3 regions of the Streptomyces sp. NPDC007084 genome follow, and region 2 is predicted to be linked to each of the others. Evidence: predicted binding sites of a transcription regulator. Region 2 holds the regulator's gene; each other region holds the start of a gene.

Region 1 (6,382 bases), on a different contig from region 2:
CGGACGCCCGCTACAAGGTGCTGATGGGCGTGGTGAAGGTGACCCCGCGCGCGCTGCTGGGCGGCATCACGTCGAAGACGGGACGCAAGTACGGTCCCCGGTAAGGGGGTTGAGGACGTGAGTCGGGCTTCGTTACGCGAGAGGGCCGGAAAAGGTCGGGCACGCGCGAACTTCATCCGCGCGGATTCGCTCCTCCCTGACGACCGCTCGTCGACGAAGCACTACCAGTGGTGGACGGCGCTTCGGCAGGACCGCGGGCTCAGGGGGACCCCCTGGGCCCGCACGCTTCTTTGGGGGAAGCCATCAGCACGTCAGACATCATCTCCGCCGTCGGAGTCGACCTCTCCTACGGCGACCGGCCCGCCGTACGCGACGCCCATCTTTCGGTCGCGCCGGGGGAGGTCGTGGCCATCACGGGGCAGAGCGGCTCCGGGAAGTCCTCGCTGCTCTACTGCCTCGCCGGGGTTTTGCCGGCCGCGCGCGGCCAGGTGCGCTTCAAGGGGCGGTCGATCGGTGACCTCTCCGACGACGAGATCAGCACCCTGCGCCGGACCCGTTTCGGGTTCGTCTTCCAGTACGGCGAACTGCTGCCGGAGCTGACCATCGAGGAGAACACCGCTCTGCCGCTGCGCCTGAGCGGACAGCGCAAACGGCCCGCCCTCGCCAGAGCGGGCGAAGTGCTGGAGCGGCTCGGCCTCGGCGAGCTGCGTGAGCGCCGGCCGTCGCAGGTCTCCGGCGGGCAGAGTCAGCGCGCGGCGGTGGCACGCGCCCTGGTCCACCGGCCCGCGGTCGTGTTCGCGGACGAGCCGACGGGCTCCCTGGACACCGCCAACGCCTCCGCCGTACTGGCGGAGTTCCTCGGGCTGGCCCGCTCGCAGGGCACCGCCGTCATCCTGGTGACGCACGATCAGCGGGTGGCCGCCCGGGCCGACACCCGTTACACGATGGCGGACGGGGCGCTCACGCCACGGGGTGCGGCGTGAGCGAGTTCCTGCTCGGTCCGCGACCGCTCCTCGGCGCCGGGCGAGGCAACCGCGCCGCTTCCTCCTGATGGCCTGATGGCGGCCGGCGGCTCCATCGGCTTCCGCCGGTCCGGCCCTCGTCCGCACGGTTCCGGCGATCCCGCGTGCCCACGACGGCCGGGCCGCGGCACGTCAGGTGGGGCGGCCCCGGTGCCGGCCGTCATGGAAGACGACTGGGCCCCGCCGTCGTGACGGCGGGGCCCAGTTCATCACTGCTTACGGCTTACTGCTCACCCGTTCTGACGGCGTGCGTCAGTGGGAGTGGCCGTGGCTGTGGCCGTGGCCGGCGTCGGCCTCTTCCTCGGCCGGCTTCTCGACGACGAGGGTCTCGGTCGTGAGGAGCAGGGAGGCGATGGAGGCGGCGTTCTCCAGGGCGGAGCGGGTGACCTTGACCGGGTCGATGACGCCGGCCTTGACCAGGTCGCCGTACTCGCCGGTGGCGGCGTTGAAGCCCTGGCCCTTGTCCAGCTCGGCGACCTTGGAGGTGATGACGTAGCCCTCCAGGCCGGCGTTCTCGGCGATCCAGCGCAGCGGCTCGACGGCGGCCTTGCGGACGACCGCGACACCGGTGGCCTCGTCGCCGGTCTTGCCGAGGTTGCCCTCCAGGACCTTCACGGCGTGGACGAGCGCGGAGCCACCACCGGAGACGATGCCCTCCTCGACCGCGGCGCGGGTCGCGGAGATGGCGTCCTCCAGACGGTGCTTCTTCTCCTTCAGCTCCACCTCGGTGGCGGCGCCGACCTTGATCACGCACACGCCGCCGGCCAGCTTCGCGAGGCGCTCCTGGAGCTTCTCGCGGTCCCAGTCGGAGTCGGTGTTCTCGATCTCGGCCTTGATCTGGTTGACGCGGCCGGCGACCTCGTCGGAGCTGCCGCCACCATCGACGATGGTGGTGTCGTCCTTGGTGACGGTCACGCGGCGGGCGGTGCCGAGCACGTCCAGGCCGACCTGGTCGAGCTTGAGGCCGACCTCCTCGGCGATGACCTGACCACCGGTGAGGGTGGCGATGTCGCCGAGCATGGCCTTGCGGCGGTCACCGAAGCCGGGGGCCTTCACGGCGACGGCGTTGAACGTGCCGCGGATCTTGTTCACGACCAGGGTCGACAGGGCCTCGCCCTCGACGTCCTCGGCGATGATCAGCAGCGGCTTGGAGGCGTTGGCCTGGATGACCTTCTCCAACAGCGGCAGCAGGTCCTGGATGGAGCTGATCTTGCCCTGGTGGATGAGGATGTACGGGTCGTCGAGGACGGCCTCCATACGCTCCTGGTCGGAGACCATGTAGGGCGAGAGGTAGCCCTTGTCGAAGGCCATGCCCTCGGTGAAGTCCAGCTCCAGACCGAAGGTGTTGGACTCCTCGACGGTGATGACACCGTCCTTGCCGACCTTGTCCATCGCCTCGGCGATCAGCTCGCCGACCTGCGGGTCCTGGGCGGACAGACCGGCGACGGCCGCGATGTCCGACTTCTCGTCGATCGGGCGCGCGGTGGCGAGCAGCTCGTCGGAGACCGCCTTGACGGCCGCGTCGATGCCCTTCTTCAGCAGCGCCGGGGAGGCACCCGCGGCGACGTTCTTGAGGCCCTCGCGCACGAGCGCCTGGGCGAGCACGGTGGCGGTGGTCGTACCGTCACCCGCGATGTCGTTGGTCTTGGTCGCCACCTCCTTCACGAGCTGCGCGCCGAGGTTCTCGTACGGGTCCTCGACCTCGACCTCGCGGGCGATGGTCACGCCGTCGTTGGTGATGGTGGGAGCGCCGAACTTCTTGTCGATGACGACGTTGCGGCCCTTGGGGCCGATCGTCACCTTCACCGTGTCGGCAAGCTTGTTGACGCCGCGCTCAAGGGCGCGACGGGCGTCCTCGTCGAACTTCAGGATCTTCGCCATGGGAGCGGTTCAGCCCTCTCGGAAAACTTGGGAGAAACGAACGGCGCCCCCAGCGCCCGGTTCATCAGAAATAGCGGGGGCCAGGGGCGCAGTTCACTGCAATGCTGGGTGTCGGGTGGTCCGGGGGAAGCCCCCGCACGCCCTCGCCCGGTGAATTACTTCTCGATGATCGCGAGCACGTCGCGAGCCGAGAGGACGAGGTACTCCTCGCCGTTGTACTTCACCTCGGTACCGCCGTACTTGCTGTAGAGCACGACGTCGCCGACGGTGACGTCGAGCGGAAGACGGTTACCGTCCTCGAAGCGGCCCGGGCCCACGGCAAGGACGACGCCCTCCTGGGGCTTCTCCTTCGCGGTGTCCGGGATGACCAGGCCAGAGGCCGTGGTCTGCTCGGCGTCGAGCGGCTGGACCACAATGCGGTCCTCGAGCGGCTTGATGGCAACCTTGGAGCTGGCGGTCGTCACGATCCGACCTCCCCCTTCGGAGATCTCACGGGGTTAACTGTCTGAGGTGGCGACCAGGTCGATCCGTCGTCGCGGGTGCCGGATCTGCCCGTCGCTGTTGGCACTCTCCAGTGGGGAGTGCCAGGCCTGAGACTATGACTGTGATTAGCACTCGGTCAAGCGGAGTGCCAAAGCCGGCGGTCGTGGCGTGGCGCGAAGGGCCCGAGAGGGCGACCGGGCGGGCCTCTCCGAGCCCGGGAGGGCGACCCGGCGGGCCTCTCCGAGCCCGGGAGGGCGACCGGGCGGGCCTCTCCGACAGGGTTCGCCGGCTCCTCGGTCCGCCGGGAGCTACAGGTAGTTCTCCAGCCGGGCGGGGGTGAAGCCCTCGGCCTGGACGCGGCGGAGCAGCCGGAGCGTGGCGTCGGTGAGGTCGGGCTCGTCGAAGCCGGCGAGGATGTCGCCCGGCCGGAGCGGCTGCGTGGCGTCGGGGGTCCGGCCGAGGACGACGGCGCTGACCCCGCAGTGGGCGGCGGCCCGCAGGGTGGTCGCGTCGTAGCGGCCGTAGGGCGGTCGCAGCAGCCGGGGCCGGACGCCGAAGCGCTGCCGGAGCTTCTCCTGCTGGCCGCAGATCTCGGCGCGCTGGCCGGCGTAGGGCAGGCCGCGCAGCGAGGCGCGGTCGAGGGTGTGGTTCTGGACGCTCGCGCCGACCGCGCGCAGCCGGGCGAAGTGCGCGTAACCCGGCCCGACGACCGTGTCCGTGAGGAACATGCTGACGGGCAGCCGCAGTTCACGGACCATGTCGACGAACCGGGGATCGCGTTCGGCTCCGTCGTCGTACGTCAGGAAGACGACCTTGTCGCGGGTGCGGACGTGGTCCACGACGGGCGGCAGGCCCGGGCCCCCGGTGCGGGCAGCGGGCCGGGCGGGCGCGTGCGGCGCCGGGGCGAGCGGGGCGGCCAGGCCCCAGCGGCGGTACGCCGTCTCCTGCGGGCGCACCCGCTGTGCCGCCTTCTTGCCCAGCCGCTCGATCGGGTCCACGGACTGCGCGCAGCCGGTCAGCAGCAGCGCCGCGAGCAGTCCGGCGACCGTCACCCGCAGCCTCACAGGTAGTCCTCCAGGCGCGCGACCGCGTAGCCCTCGGCGGTGACCCGCTGGAGGAAGCGGCGGACCAGGTCGGGCATGGTGCCCTTCCACTCCTTGGGGCCGCGGAAGTGGGTGAGGACGATGTCACCGGGGTGCAGGTCCTGGTCCTCCTCGCGGTACTCCCAGTGGTCGACGAAGACCTCCTCGTCCCAGATGGGCGCGTACTTGACGCCACAGGACTTGGCGGCGCGCAGGGTGTCCTGGTTGTAGTTGCCGTACGGCGGCCGGAAGAGCGTCGGGCGCTTGCCGAACTGCTTCTTCATCACCTCCTGCATGCCGCAGATCTCCTGCTTCTGCCGCGCGTAGGAGAGGCCGGGCAGGTAGGGGTGGTGCAGCGTGTGGTTGTTCAGGGTGATGCCGTTGTCGCGCATCTTGCGGAAGTAGCCGTAGTCGTCCTTGATCAGGTAGTCGCTGAGGAAGACGGTGTACGGGATCTTCAGGTCGCTCATCATGCGCAGGAACCTGGGGTCCTTCTCCTCGCCGTCGTCGATGGTGAGGAAGACGACCTTGTCCTTGGTGGGGACGGTCGTGAAGACCGGCGGCAGCCCCAGTTCCTTCTGGCCGTCGACCTCGAACCCCTTGCGGGCCTCGACGACCGGCTTCTTCGCGGGCGGCGCCGGGGGCATGAGGGGCGGGGCGGCGAGGCCCCAGCGCTTGGCGACGGCGGCGCGGGCGGCCTGCGCCTTGCGGAGCCGGCTCGCGTACGCGTCGAGGGCGCGGGCGGGCGGCGCCTGGAGCCCCGCGGCCGGCTGACCGGCGGCCGGACGGCTGCCGCCGGAGCCGGTGCCCGAGGAGCCGGTGCCGGAGGAGCCGGTGCCTGAGGGGCCGGAGGCGCAGCCGGAGACCAGGGCGGCGAGGGCCAGCGCGCCGATCCCGCAGCGCACAACCACCCGATTCGCGCCGTTCTTATCGTTTTGTCGTACGGGTCGCATGGGCCCGGATCTTCGCAGCTCACCCCCCGGACACGGCCCCGAACCGCCGCCCGGGGCACACCGTCCACCGACTGGCCCACAATGGCCGGGTGAACGACGTCTCCTTCGCCGCCCTGCTCACCCCCGAGGGCCGCGCCCTGCTCGCCGAGGTCCACGGCACCGAACCGGCGCGGGAACTGGCCGTCGCCACCCGGCTGCGCCGCGAGCACCCCGCCGGACTGGTGTCGGCCGCGCTCGGACAGGCGCGGCTGCGGCAGCGGGCCGTGGCGAAGTTCGGGGCCGAGGACGCGGGGCGGATGTTCTTCACCCCGAACGGGGTGGAGCAGTCCACCCGTACGAGCGTGGCGGCGCACCGCGCGGAGCGGCTGCGCGCGCTGGGCGTCCGGTCCGTCGCCGACCTGTGCTGCGGGATCGGCGGCGACGCGATCGCGCTGGCCCGGGCGGGCATCCGCGTCCTCGCCGTGGACCGCGACCCGCTGACGGTGGCCGCCGCCCGGGCGAACGCCGACGCGCTGGGGCTGGCCGGGCTGATCGAGGTGCGCGAGAGCGATGTCACCGAGGTGGACACCGCCGGGTACGACGCGGTCTTCGTGGACCCCGGGCGGCGGGGCGGCCGGGGCCGCGTCTTCGACCCGGAGGCCTACTCGCCGCCGCTGTCCTGGGCGGTCGGCGCGGCCACGAAGGCTCCGGTCGCCGCGCTGAAGATCGCCCCCGGCATCCCGCACGAGGCCATCCCCGCCGAGGCGGAGGCCGAGTGGGTCTCGGACGGCGGGGACGTCAAGGAGGCGGTGCTGTGGTTCGGCACCGAACCGGGCCTGGTGCGCGCCACCCTGCTGCCGGGCCCCCGCGAACTGCGCGCCCGGGGGCTGCCCGACCCGGCGGTGCGGCCGGTCGGGCGCTACCTGTACGAGCCGGACGGCGCCGTGATCCGCGCGCACCTGGTCGCCGAGGTGGCCGAGGA
Region 2 (6,382 bases):
CGAGGACGGCTTCACGGCCTCCCAGATGTCGATGTAGGGATGGCCGAGCACCAGGGCGTGTTCGCTCGTCACCGCCGCCGCGATCCGGGACTCCTTCGAGCCCGGCACCAGGTGGTCGACGAGCACACCGAGCCGGGCGTCCGGGCCCGGCGCGAACTCCTCGACGATGGCGGGCAGGTCGTCCACGCCCTCCAGGTACTCCACGACGACCCCCTCGACGCGCAGGTCGTCACCCCAGACCCGCTCGACCAGCTCGGCGTCGTGCCGGCCCTCCACATAGATACGGCCGGCCCGCGCGACCCGGGCACGCGCGCCGGGCACCGCCACCGAGCCGGACGCGGTACGGCTCGGACGTACCGGCGCCGCCGCCGTCGGGCGGACCAGGGTCACCACCCTGCCCTCCAGCAGGAAGCCGCGCGGCTCCATCGGGAACACCCGGTGCTTGCCGAAGCGGTCCTCCAGGGTGACCGTGCCCGCCTCGCAGCCGATCACCGCGCCGCAGAAACCCGTCCCTGGCTCCTCGACCACCAGACCGGGGTCCGCCGGGACCTCGGGCACGGGCTTGGGCTTCTTCCACGGCGGGGTCAGATCCGGAGAGTACTGGCGCATTCGCATGACGATAGGAGAAGCCCGCCGGGGCTCACCGCGACACGCCGAAACGCGCGGCCAGCGCGTCCCGCTGCGACCGGACGAACGCCGCGTCCACCAGCGCTCCGTGGCCGGGCACGTACACAGCGTCCTGCCCGCCGAGCGCCAGCAGCCGGTCGAGGGCGGCCGGCCAGCGGGACGGCACGGCGTCGGGGCCCGCCTGGGGCTCGCCCGACTCCTCCACCAGATCGCCGCAGAACACCGTCGCGGGCCCCTCTGCCCCCTCGGACCCGGGCGCGCCCGGGACCAGCACCGCCAGATCGTGGGCCGTGTGGCCGGGCCCCACGTTCGCCAGCACCGCGCGCACCCCGCCGCCCAGGTCGAGGCCCACCTCGCCCCCGGGCGGCACGAGGTGCCCGGGCCGCACGAGCCGGTCCGCCGCCTCGGCCGCCGCGTCCGCGCCGAGACCGTTGCGCACCGCGTCCGCGCGCAGCTCCTCGCGCCCGTCCGCGAGCGCCGCGTCCAGCCCGGCCGCGCCGAACACCTCCGCCCCCGCGAACGCGGCGGCGCCGAAGACATGGTCGAAATGCGGGTGGGTGAGTGCGAGGTGCGTCACCCGCCGTCCCGGCCCGAGCAGCCGCCCCGCCCCGGCACGCAGCGCCGCCCCCTCCGCCAGGTGCGAGCCCGCGTCGACCAGCAGCGCCGCGCTCGCGCCGACGACCAGCCCGACGGTGCAGTCCCAGCCCGGCAGCCGCCGCCGGCCGATCCCGGGCGCGACCCGCTCCCACCCCGGCTCTTCCCAAGTCACCCTCATACGGCGACGCTAACCGTCACCGCGTGTCGCACACGACATCGCGGGCCCCGCCCTTGCCGGGGCCGTGCCTCACCGCCGTACACTGACCCGGGGAACGCTGGCACTCGGGCGCGTTGAGTGCCAGGCGAAAAGCCACGAAGGCCACGAAGACCACGGAGCCGACTTCTGGAGGTGTGCGCGATGCTCAGTGAACGCAGGCTTGAGGTGCTCCGTGCCATCGTCCAGGACTACGTGGGCACCGAGGAGCCGGTCGGCTCCAAGGCGCTCACCGAGCGGCACCGGCTCGGCGTCTCGCCGGCGACCGTCCGCAACGACATGGCGGTCCTGGAGGACGAGGGCTACATCGCCCAGCCGCACACCAGCGCCGGGCGCATCCCGACCGACAAGGGATACCGGCTCTTCGTCGACAAGCTCGCGGGCGTCAAGCCGATGACCGCGCCCGAGCGCCGCGCCATCCAGAACTTCCTGGACGGCGCCGTCGACCTGGACGACGTCGTGGGCCGGACCGTGCGGCTGCTCGCGCAGCTCACCCGGCAGGTCGCCGTCGTGCAGTACCCCTCGCTGACCCGCTCGACCGTGCGGCATGTGGAGCTGCTGTCACTCGCCCCCGCGCGCGTGATGCTCGTGCTGATCACGGACACCGGCCGGGTCGAGCAACGCATGATCAACTGCCCCGCGCCGTTCGGTGAGGCATCGCTCGCCGATCTGCGGGCCCGGCTCAACAGCCGGGTCGCGGGCCGCCCCTTCGCGGACGTCCCGCAGCTCGTGCAGGACCTCCCGGACGCCTTCGAGGCGGAGGACCGGGGTACGGTCTCGACCGTGCTCTCCACCCTGCTGGAGACGCTTGTCGAGGAGACCGAGGAGCGGCTGATGATCGGCGGGACCGCCAATCTCACCCGTTTCGGACATGACTTCCCTCTCACCATCCGGCCGGTGCTCGAAGCGCTGGAGGAGCAGGTCGTGCTCCTCAAGCTGCTCGGGGAGGCCGGGGATTCGAGCATGACCGTGCGAATCGGTCACGAGAACGCGTATGAGGGACTCAACTCCACGTCCGTGGTCTCCGTCGGTTACGGTTCGGGCGGCGAGGCAGTAGCCAAACTCGGCGTGGTCGGCCCGACCCGCATGGATTACCCGGGAACGATGGGAGCGGTACGAGCGGTGGCACGGTACGTCGGACAGATCCTGGCGGAGTCGTAAGTGGCCACGGACTACTACGCCGTACTCGGCGTGCGCCGCGACGCGTCCCAGGACGAGATCAAGAAGGCGTTCCGGAGGCTCGCGCGCGAGCTGCACCCGGACGTCAATCCCGATCCGAAGACGCAGGAGCGCTTCAAGGAGATCAACGCCGCCTACGAGGTGCTGTCGGACCCGCAGAAGAAGCAGGTCTACGACCTCGGCGGCGACCCGCTGTCCCAGCAGGGCGGCGGAGGGGCCGGCGGCTTCGGCGCGGGCGGCTTCGGGAACTTCTCGGACATCATGGACGCGTTCTTCGGCACGGCGTCGCAGCGCGGACCGCGCTCGCGCACCCGCCGCGGCCAGGACGCCATGATCCGGCTGGAGATCGAGCTGGACGAGGCGGCCTTCGGCACCACGAAGGACATCCAGGTCGACACGGCCGTCGTCTGCGCCACCTGCAACGGCGAGGGCGCCGCCCCCGGCACCTCAGCGCAGACCTGTGACATGTGCCGCGGCCGCGGCGAGGTGTCCCAGGTGACGCGGTCCTTCCTCGGCCAGGTCATGACCTCGCGGCCCTGCCCGCAGTGCCAGGGCTTCGGCACCGTCGTCCCCACCCCGTGCCCCGAGTGCGCGGGCGACGGCCGGGTCCGCTCCCGCCGCACCCTCACGGTCAAGATCCCGGCCGGTGTGGACAACGGCACGCGCATCCAGCTCGCGGGCGAGGGCGAGGTCGGCCCCGGCGGCGGCCCCGCCGGCGACCTGTACGTCGAGATCCACGAGCTGCCGCACTCCACCTTCCAGCGCCGCGGCGACGACCTGCACTGCACGGTCACCATCCCGATGACCGCCGCGGCCCTCGGCACCAAGGTGCCGCTGGAGACCCTCGACGGCATGGAGGAGGTCGACATCCGCCCGGGCACCCAGTCCGGCCAGTCGATCCCGCTGCACGGCCGGGGCGTCACGCATCTGCGCGGCGGCGGGCGCGGCGACCTCATCGTGCACGTCGAGGTGACCACGCCGACCAAGCTCGACCCCGAGCAGGAGCGGCTGGTGCGCGAGCTGGCCCAGTTGCGCGGCGAGGAGCGGCCCACCGGCCAGTTCCAGCCCGGTCAGCAGGGCCTCTTCTCCCGGCTGAAGGACGCCTTCAACGGCCGCTGAGCCAAGCGCGGCACGGGGTGGCCCGCCACCCCGTGCCGGCCCGCCGCGCGGTCCCTGAACCGGCGGACGGCCGGATTCGGACTTGTACGGAGGACGTGACAACATGCCGTCATGTCCTCCGCGCTGACCGATCTCCTCCCTCACCCGATCGTGCAGGCCCCCATGGCGGGCGGCGTCTCCGTCCCCCAGCTCGCGGCCGCCGTGTCCGAGGCCGGCGGGCTCGGCTTCCTCGCCGCCGGGTACAAGACCGCCGACGGCATGTACCAGGAGATCAAACAACTGCGCGGGCTGACCGGCCGTCCCTTCGGCGTCAACCTCTTCATGCCGCAGCCCGAGTACGCGGACCCCGCCGCCGTCGAGGTCTACGCCAACCAGCTCGCCGGCGAGGCGGCCTGGTACGAGACCGAACTCGGCGACCCGGACAGCGGCCGGGACGACGGCTACGACGCCAAACTCGCCGTCCTCCTCGACAACCCGGTGCCGGTGGTCTCCTTCCACTTCGGCGTCCCGGCGCCGGACGTGCTGGAGTCCCTGCACCGCGCGGGCACCCTCACCCTGGTCACCGCGACCACCGCCGAGGAGGCCCTCGCCGTACAGCGGGCGGGCGCCGCCGCGGTCGTCGCGCAGGGCGTCGAGGCGGGCGGACACCAGGGCACCCACCGCGACAACCCGGAGACCGACGGCGCGGGCGTCGGACTGCTCTCCCTGGTCGCCCAGGTCCGCGAGAGCGTGGACATCCCGGTCGTCGCCGCCGGAGGCATCATGCGCGGCAGCCAGATCGCCGCCGTCCTCGCCGCCGGCGCGGACGCCGCCCAGCTCGGCACCGCCTTCCTCGCCACCCCCGAGTCCGGCGCCAACGCCGTCCACAAGGAAGCGCTCACCAACCCGCTGTTCGCGCGCACCGAGCTGACCCGCGCCTTCTCCGGGCGCCCGGCCCGCGGCCTGGTCAACCGGTTCCTGCGCGAGCACGGCCCCTATGCCCCCGCCGCGTACCCCGACGTCCACCACCTGACCTCACCGCTGCGCAAGGCCGCCGCGAAGGCCGCCGACGCGCAGGGCATGGCGCTGTGGGCGGGCCAGGGCCACCGGATGGCCCGCGACCTGCCCGCCGGGCGGCTCGTGGAGGTGCTGGCCGCCGAACTCGCCGCCGCCAGGACAGCGTTGTCGTCGTCCGACGGCACCGAGGACGGGGGCACGGCCCGATGACGGCACCCGTGTTCCTGGTCGAGCACTTCGACGCGGGCGGCGGCGGACGCTACGTCCTCGACGGGCCCGAGGGGCGGCACGCCGTCTCCGTGAAGCGGCTGCGCGCCGGCGAGGACGTCGTCCTCACCGACGGGGCCGGCCGCTGGGCCGACTGCGTCGTCCTCGACACCGAGGGCAAGGACCGGCTGATCGTCCGGATGGACTCGGTGAGCGAGGAGCCCGCCGAGCAGCCCCGGATCACCGTCGTCCAGGCACTCCCCAAGGGAGACCGGGGCGAACTGGCCGTCGAGACCATGACGGAGACCGGCGTCGACGCGATCGTCCCCTGGGCCGCCTCCCGCTGCATCACCCAGTGGAAGGGCGACCGGGGCCTCAAGGCGCTCGCCAAGTGGCGTGCCACCGCCCGCGAGTCCGGCAAGCAGTCCCGCCGGGTGCGCTTCCCCGAGGTCGCGGACGCCATGACCACCAAGCAGGTCGCCGCGCTCCTCGCGGGCGCCGACCTCGCCGCCGTCCTGCACGAGGACCCCGAGCTGGGCACCGAACCCTTCGCGACCGCCGAACTGCCCGCCACCGGCGAGATCGTCCTGGTCGTCGGCCCCGAGGGCGGCATCTCCCCCGAGGAGGTCGCCCTCTTCACGGAGGCGGGCGCGAGGACGTACCACCTCGGGCGTACGGTGCTGCGTACGTCGACGGCCGGAACCGTCGCCGCGGCCCTCCTGCTGGCCCGCACCGGCCGCTGGTCCTGACCCGACCGCACCAGGCCCTCGCCCGGCCGCCCGCAGGTCCCGACCCAACCGCCCGCCACCCACGGGAGATCCGCGTGGAACTCGCCCAGGTACGGCTGCTCGTCTCCGACTTCGCCGCCTGCTACCGCTTCTACTCCGAAGTCCTCGGCCTCAAGCCCCAGTCGGGCGCCACCGAGGGCCCGTACGAGAAGTTCAGCCCCGTCACCGGCTCCGCGGGCATCGCCCTCCAGGACCGGGCGATGATGGCCGAGATCCTGGGCGAGATCCGCGAGGACGTCACCGGACACCGCTCCCTGGTCGTCCTGCGGGTGGACGACCTCGACACCTACTGCGAACAGCTCGCCGCCCGCGGCGCCACCGTGCTGCACGGACCCGCCCCCCTGACCGACCGGATGCGCGTCGCCCACCTCAAGGACCCCGAGGGCAACCTCGTGGAACTCCAGGAGTGGCTGCTCCTGCGCGGCTGAACCTGCCCCCGGCCACGACTCCTTCGGGTGGAAGTCCCGCTCATGGCCGCATGCGGTCTACCGCACCGCGCCCGGCGGTGGCACGCTGCCGTCCATGGGGGCTTTGAGACGGATCAGGAGCCGGACGGCACGCGGGCGGACACTGGCCGCCCTCACACTGGGCGCGGCCGGCGTGTTCGGCGCGACCGCCTGCGAACCCGGCGGCGGACTCAGCCCCGCCACCGTGG
Region 3 (6,382 bases), on a different contig from region 2:
TGTCTGGTACAGCATGTGGTGGACGAACCACAGGACCGAGTTGGCGATGCCGTTGTACGCGTCGGCGTGCACCCGGGCGTCGATGTCCAGCATCCGCACGCCGTCCTCGCCGACCCCGCGCCGCACGGCCTCCCGGTCGCCGTCCCCGAGGGCCGCGCACACCCACAGGGCGTCCGCGTCCGGACCGATCGCCGAGAGCCCGGAGACGAGTCCGCCGCCGCCGCGCCTGGCCTGGAGCGAGCCGTCGTCCTGGGTCTGGTAGGTGATCGGACCGCGGTTGGACGCGACGAGAATCCGGTGAGCACCGTGCGTGGAAGCCATGCCTCGAAATCTAGCCCCGACTCGAAACGCTCAAACGTTCCCGTCGGCCGGACGCGAGCGGCCCGTCGGCCGGACGCGAGCGGCCCGCCGGCCGGACCCGGGGGCCGGCCGGCGGACCCGGTCAGGCCGCTTTCCGCTGCTGGTACTCGGCGATTTCGGACATGGGGGGCCTTTCCTCCGTGTCCACCGAGTACGTGCGCGGCTCGAAACCGTCCCGGGTGCGCTCGAACTGGGTCAGGGACGGCCGGATCAGGTGGCCGCGGGCCAGCCGCAACTGCGCGGTGCGGTAGATCGCGGCGGCCATCCGGCCGAGCGCCTGGCCGTCCTGGTGGCGGTGCTTGCGCACCCCGACGTCGACCTGGGCGAGGGCGTCCAGGCCCACCAGGTGCAGGGCGTCCACCAGCATGCCCAGCTCGACGCCGTACCCGACCGGGAAGGGCAGCCGCTCCAGCAGGGAGCGGCGGGCGGCGTACTCCCCGCCGAGCGGCTGGACGAAGCCGGCGAGCTGCGGCCAGTGCATGTTCAGCAGCGGGCGGGCCATCAGCTCGGTGACCCGGCCGCCCTGTCCGGCGGCGCCGCCCAGCGGACGGTCGTACATCGCCTTGACGAGATCGACACCGGGGTCGGTGAGCAGCGGGCCCACGATCCCGAGGACGAAGTCGGAGGAGAACTCCTTGAGGTCCGCGTCGATGAAACAGACGATGTCGCCGCTCGTCACGAGCAGCGACCGCCACAGCACCTCGCCCTTGCCGGGCACGGCCGGCAGGCCGGGCAGGATGTCGTCGCGGTGCACGACCCGCGCGCCCGCGGCGGCGGCGACCTCGGAGGTGCGGTCGGTGGAGCCGGAGTCGACGACGACGATCTCGTCGACGAGCGGCACCTGGCGCATCAGGTCGTGGCGGATGATCGCGACGATCTCGCCGACGGTCTCCTCCTCGTTGAGCGCGGGCAGCACGACGCTGACCGTCGACCCGGAGGCCCGTTTCGCGGACATGATCTTGTGGAGCGGGCGGTCGGTCAGGGACCAGGAGCGTGTGCTCAGCCAGCGGTCGACTTCATTCAGCACGGTCTGCGGCTCCTCACTGTCTGATCACACGCTCTCATCAGCGTGCCCGCTGCGGCCAGCGGCTGATCGCTTGCCGTCGTCTCGCGGTTCGGACGACTGCTTCAACTGTCCTGGCCTTCGGTTACAGTCTTGAACAACGCGGATGACCATCGCATGTCCTGGATCATCGGCACGTAATATGTTCAACAGTTCAACAACCGAATACCGCTCATCCAGAGGGGCAGAGGGATACGGCCCGATGAAGCCCCGGCAACCCTCCAGCCGGTCTCGTACCGATCGCCAGACGATCGCGTCGCGAGGCTCCCGGCTAGGGAAGGTGCCAAATCCGTCTCACGGCGAAGTGCGTCGTGAGGAAGATGAGGAGAAAGGGCCTCGCCTCCATGGCTGCGCAGACAGTTGCAAGCACCACGAACTCCGCCGAAGCGGTCGATCTCGGCCCGGCCGCGGCGCTTTCCTGCCGCGAGTGCGGACACCGCGTCCCGCTCGGTCCGGTCTTCGCCTGCGAGGAGTGTTTCGGCCCGCTGGAGATCGCCTACGACTTCTCGGCCTACGAAACCGAAGAACTCCGCAAGCGCATCGAAGCGGGCCCCGCGAACATCTGGCGCTACGCGCCGCTGCTCCCCGTCCCCGCCGACGTGGCGGACAAGCCGAACATCAACCCCGGCTGGACCAAGCTCGTGCGGGCCGACAACCTGGCCCGCGAACTCGGCGTCGACGCCGGCAAGCTCTTCGTCAAGGACGACTCCGGGAACCCGACGCACTCCTTCAAGGACCGTGTCGTCGCCCAGGCCATCGAGGCGGCCCGCGTCTTCGGCTTCACCACCCTCTCCTGCTCCTCCACCGGCAACCTGGCCGGCGCGGTGGGCGCCGCCGCGGCCCGCGCCGGCTTCCGCTCCTGCGTGTTCATCCCGCACGACCTGGAGCAGGGCAAGGTCGTCATGGCCGCGGTCTACGGCGGCGAGCTGGTCGGCATCGAGGGCAACTACGACGACGTGAACCGCTTCTGCTCCGAGCTGATCGGCGACCCGGCCGGCGAGGGCTGGGGCTTCGTCAACGTCAACCTGCGCCCGTACTACGCCGAGGGCTCCAAGACGCTCGCCTACGAGATCTGCGAGCAGCTCGGCTGGGAGCTGCCGGACCAGCTCGTCGTGCCGATCGCCTCCGGCTCCCAGCTCACGAAGATCGACAAGGGCCTCCAGGAGCTGATCAAGCTCGGCCTGGTCGAGGACAAGCCCTACAAGATCTTCGGGGCCCAGGCCGAGGGCTGCTCCCCGGTCTCGGTCGCCTACAAGGCCGGGCACGACGTGGTCCGGCCGCAGAAGCCCGACACCATCGCCAAGTCGCTCGCCATCGGCAACCCCGCCGACGGCCCCTACGTGCTCGACATCGCCCGGCGCACCGGCGGCGCCGTGGAGGACGTGAACGACGCGCAGATCGTCGACGCGATCAAGCTGCTCGCCCGCACCGAGGGCATCTTCGCGGAGACCGCGGGCGGGGTGACCGTCGGCGTCACCCGCAAGCTGATCGAGAGCGGTCTGCTCGACCCGTCGCTGACCACCGTCGTGCTCAACACCGGCGACGGCCTGAAGACCCTGGACGCGGTGGCCTCGGACACCGGCCTGACCGCGACCATCCGCCCGAACCTCGACTCCTTCCGAGAGGCTGGCCTCGCATCATGAGCGTCAACGTCCGCATCCCCACCATCCTGCGCACCTACACCGGGGGCGCCGCCGAGGTGACGGCCGAGGGCACCACCCTCGCCGAGGTCATCGCCGACCTGGAGAAGAACCACACGGGCATCAGCGCGCGCGTCCTGGACGACGAGGGCAAGCTGCGCCGCTTCGTGAACGTGTACGTGAACGACGACGACGTGCGCTTCGAGCAGGGCCTCCAGACCGCCACGCCGGACGGCGTGGGCGTCTCGATCATTCCGGCCGTCGCCGGAGGCTGAGCAATCCCGGGGATTGTTACCCCCGGTAATTCCGAACACGAAGAGTTCATGAAATCGCCCCCTCCGTGAGAGAAGCGGAGGGGGCAATTCCATGGGGTTGACCGGGGTAGGGTTGGGGAAGCCGCCCCGTTCTGGATGTTGGTTTCATGCCGGACGCATATGAGTCCTCGCCCGGCAGCCGACAAGAAGCAGCCAATGTACCCGGCCTATTTGAGCCGTTTATGGCATTTACGGGGCCCGACTTGCCCTGGATCATCGCGAGTTCTCCCTATACCGGTGATCAGCCATGCCCAGAATTCTCGTCCGATTGACCTGTTGCAGACGGCAGTTGGACAGATACATTCAGCCGCGGTCGACGCGTTCCGGCGCACACCCCCAACCCGTTGGGGGGTGGAGGTCTGACCCGGATCCGCGAAGTGCGGGTCTGTGCAAGGGCCAGTAATAGGGGAGTTAGGCATGGCTCAGGGCACCGTCAAGTGGTTCAACGCGGAGAAGGGGTACGGCTTCATCGCGGTCGACGGTGGTGCGGACGTCTTCGTGCACTACAGCGCGATTCAGATGGACGGCTACCGCACCCTTGAAGAGGGTCAGCGAGTGGAGTTCGAGATCTCGCAGGGCCAGAAGGGTCCGCAGGCGGACATGGTCAAACTCGCCGTCTGATCGGGCGCGAACGACCACCGACGCATTACGGGCGAGGGGCCCGCATCCCACCAGGGATGCGGGCCCCTCGTGCGTCGCCGCCCACCGTCCTTCCTCACGCGCGCGCGGGCGCGCGACCCCGTAGGAGGCCTCCGCGGGGGGCCTCTTCGCGAGCGCACCTTGCACTCGACGGGGTCGAGTGCTAATCATTGGCGTTAGCACTCTCCGAGTGAGAGTGACAGAACTTGGATCGGGCCAGCGAGGTCCGCAGGCCGGTGGGGCAAGGAACCACAGGGCATGCAGGCCGTCCGTCGCGGGCGCGGGCGCGATCCGGAGCAATCCACCCCGTCCGGGAGGACCACTTCACATGGCCAAGATCATCGCGTTCGACGAGGAGGCACGGCGCGGTCTCGAGCGCGGGATGAACCAGCTCGCCGACGCCGTCAAGGTCACCCTTGGCCCCAAGGGCCGCAACGTCGTCCTCGAGAAGAAGTGGGGCGCGCCCACGATCACCAACGATGGTGTTTCCATCGCCAAGGAGATCGAGCTCGAGGACCCGTACGAGAAGATCGGCGCCGAGCTGGTCAAGGAAGTCGCCAAGAAGACGGACGACGTCGCCGGTGACGGTACGACCACCGCGACCGTCCTGGCCCAGGCGCTCGTCCGCGAGGGCCTGCGCAACGTCGCCGCCGGCGCCAACCCGATGGCCCTCAAGCGTGGCATCGAGAAGGCCGTCGAGGCCGTCTCCGGTGCCCTCCTGGAGCAGGCCAAGGATGTCGAGACCAAGGAGCAGATCGCTTCCACGGCCTCCATCTCCGCCGCCGACACCCAGATCGGCGAGCTGATCGCCGAGGCGATGGACAAGGTCGGCAAGGAAGGCGTCATCACCGTCGAGGAGTCCCAGACCTTCGGTCTGGAGCTGGAGCTCACCGAGGGTATGCGCTTCGACAAGGGCTACATCTCGGCGTACTTCGCCACCGACATGGAGCGTATGGAGGCCGTCCTCGACGACCCGTACATCCTCATCGCGAACTCCAAGATCGCGAACGTCAAGGACCTGCTCCCGCTCCTGGAGAAGGTCATGCAGGGCGGCAAGCCGCTGCTGATCATCGCCGAGGACGTCGAGGGCGAGGCCCTGTCGACCCTGGTCGTCAACAAGATCCGTGGCACCTTCAAGTCCGTCGCCGTCAAGGCCCCGGGCTTCGGTGACCGCCGCAAGGCCATGCTCGGCGACATCGCCATCCTCACGGGCGGCGAGGTCATCTCCGAGGAGGTCGGCCTGAAGCTGGAGAACGCGGGTCTGGACCTGCTGGGCCGTGCCCGCAAGGTCGTCATCACCAAGGACGAGACCACGATCGTCGACGGCGCCGGCTCCGCCGACCAGGTCGCCGGCCGGGTCAACCAGATCCGCGCCGAGATCGAGAACTCGGACTCGGACTACGACCGCGAGAAGCTCCAGGAGCGTCTGGCGAAGCTGGCCGGCGGCGTGGCCGTCATCAAGGCCGGTGCCGCCACCGAGGTCGAGCTGAAGGAGCGCAAGCACCGCATCGAGGACGCCGTGCGCAACGCGAAGGCGGCCGTCGAGGAGGGCATCGTCGCCGGTGGTGGCGTGGCCCTGCTGCAGGCCTCCTCGGTCTTCGAGAAGCTGGAGCTGTCGGGTGACGAGGCGACCGGCGCCAACGCCGTGAAGCTCGCCCTGGAGGCCCCGCTCAAGCAGATCGCCGTCAACGGTGGTCTCGAAGGCGGCGTCATCGTCGAGAAGGTGCGCAACCTTCCCGTCGGCCACGGCCTGAACGCCGCGACCGGTGAGTACGTCGACATGATCGCCGAGGGCATCATCGACCCGGCGAAGGTCACGCGTTCCGCTCTGCAGAACGCCGCGTCCATCGCCGCGCTGTTCCTCACCACCGAGGCCGTCATCGCCGACAAGCCGGAGAAGGCCGCCGCGGCCGCTCCGGGCGGCATGCCGGGCGGTGACATGGACTTCTGATCGGCCCCGGTCGATCACCGTCCTGACGTTCCGAGGGCGGCACCTCCCGCGAGGGGGGTGCCGCCCTCGGGCGTTCCCGGAAGCGGGCGGGCCGCCGCCCCGCCGGGCGTGGCCCGGATCACAGCGGACGGTCCCCGCGCGTCGGGAATGCGGTGCCGCGCCCACCGGTTGACGCTTCCGGGCAGTCGATGCATGTGCACATACCGCATGGAATCCGGCCGCCGAGCGCTTCCCCGACCGCCCTACCGACCAGCTTCCCGAGGAGCCCCCACATGACCGCAGACGCCGCGTCCCGCGCCGCCGACATCCTCGCCCGTCCCGTGTCCCTGAACGGTCTGACCGTCCCGAACCGGATCGCGATGGCCCCGATGACCCGGCAGTTCTCGCCGGGCGGCGTACCGGGCGAGGACGTCGT

Evidence for each region. Region 2 encodes HrcA, which represses chaperone genes, less so after heat shock. Its sites were predicted from a motif close to TTNGCACTCNGNNNNNCNGAGTGCNAA; they were not measured.
Region 1: the regulator HrcA is predicted to act here: its motif matches at 3,512-3,538, upstream of groES (co-chaperone GroES).
Region 3: the regulator HrcA is predicted to act here: its motif matches at 4,157-4,183, upstream of groL (chaperonin GroEL).

What each region holds. Positions count from the first base shown of each region.
Region 1 is NZ_JBEYFY010000049.1:17,984-24,365, reverse strand. Features, by position in the region: gene AB0912_RS28220 (SDR family oxidoreductase) at 1-104, shown strand, start outside; gene AB0912_RS28215 (ABC transporter ATP-binding protein) at 291-983, shown strand; gene groL (chaperonin GroEL) at 1,275-2,903, opposite strand; gene groES (co-chaperone GroES) at 3,059-3,367, opposite strand; gene AB0912_RS28200 (polysaccharide deacetylase family protein) at 3,695-4,450, opposite strand; gene AB0912_RS28195 (polysaccharide deacetylase family protein) at 4,447-5,421, opposite strand; gene AB0912_RS28190 (methyltransferase domain-containing protein) at 5,511-6,382, shown strand, end outside.
Region 2 is NZ_JBEYFY010000034.1:45,424-51,805, forward strand. Features, by position in the region: gene AB0912_RS24480 (DUF3097 domain-containing protein) at 1-609, opposite strand, end outside; gene AB0912_RS24485 (MBL fold metallo-hydrolase) at 641-1,402, opposite strand; gene hrcA (heat-inducible transcriptional repressor HrcA) at 1,583-2,599, shown strand; gene dnaJ (molecular chaperone DnaJ) at 2,600-3,736, shown strand; gene AB0912_RS24500 (nitronate monooxygenase) at 3,848-4,942, shown strand; gene AB0912_RS24505 (16S rRNA (uracil(1498)-N(3))-methyltransferase) at 4,939-5,688, shown strand; gene AB0912_RS24510 (VOC family protein) at 5,763-6,155, shown strand; gene AB0912_RS24515 (hypothetical protein) at 6,250-6,382, shown strand, end outside.
Region 3 is NZ_JBEYFY010000008.1:196,271-202,652, forward strand. Features, by position in the region: gene AB0912_RS10610 (trehalose-6-phosphate synthase) at 1-321, opposite strand, end outside; gene AB0912_RS10615 (glucosyl-3-phosphoglycerate synthase) at 443-1,387, opposite strand; SAM riboswitch class I at 1,593-1,750, shown strand; gene thrC (threonine synthase) at 1,768-3,066, shown strand; gene AB0912_RS10625 (MoaD/ThiS family protein) at 3,063-3,338, shown strand; gene AB0912_RS10630 (cold-shock protein) at 3,795-3,998, shown strand; gene groL (chaperonin GroEL) at 4,345-5,967, shown strand; gene AB0912_RS10640 (NADH:flavin oxidoreductase) at 6,240-6,382, shown strand, end outside.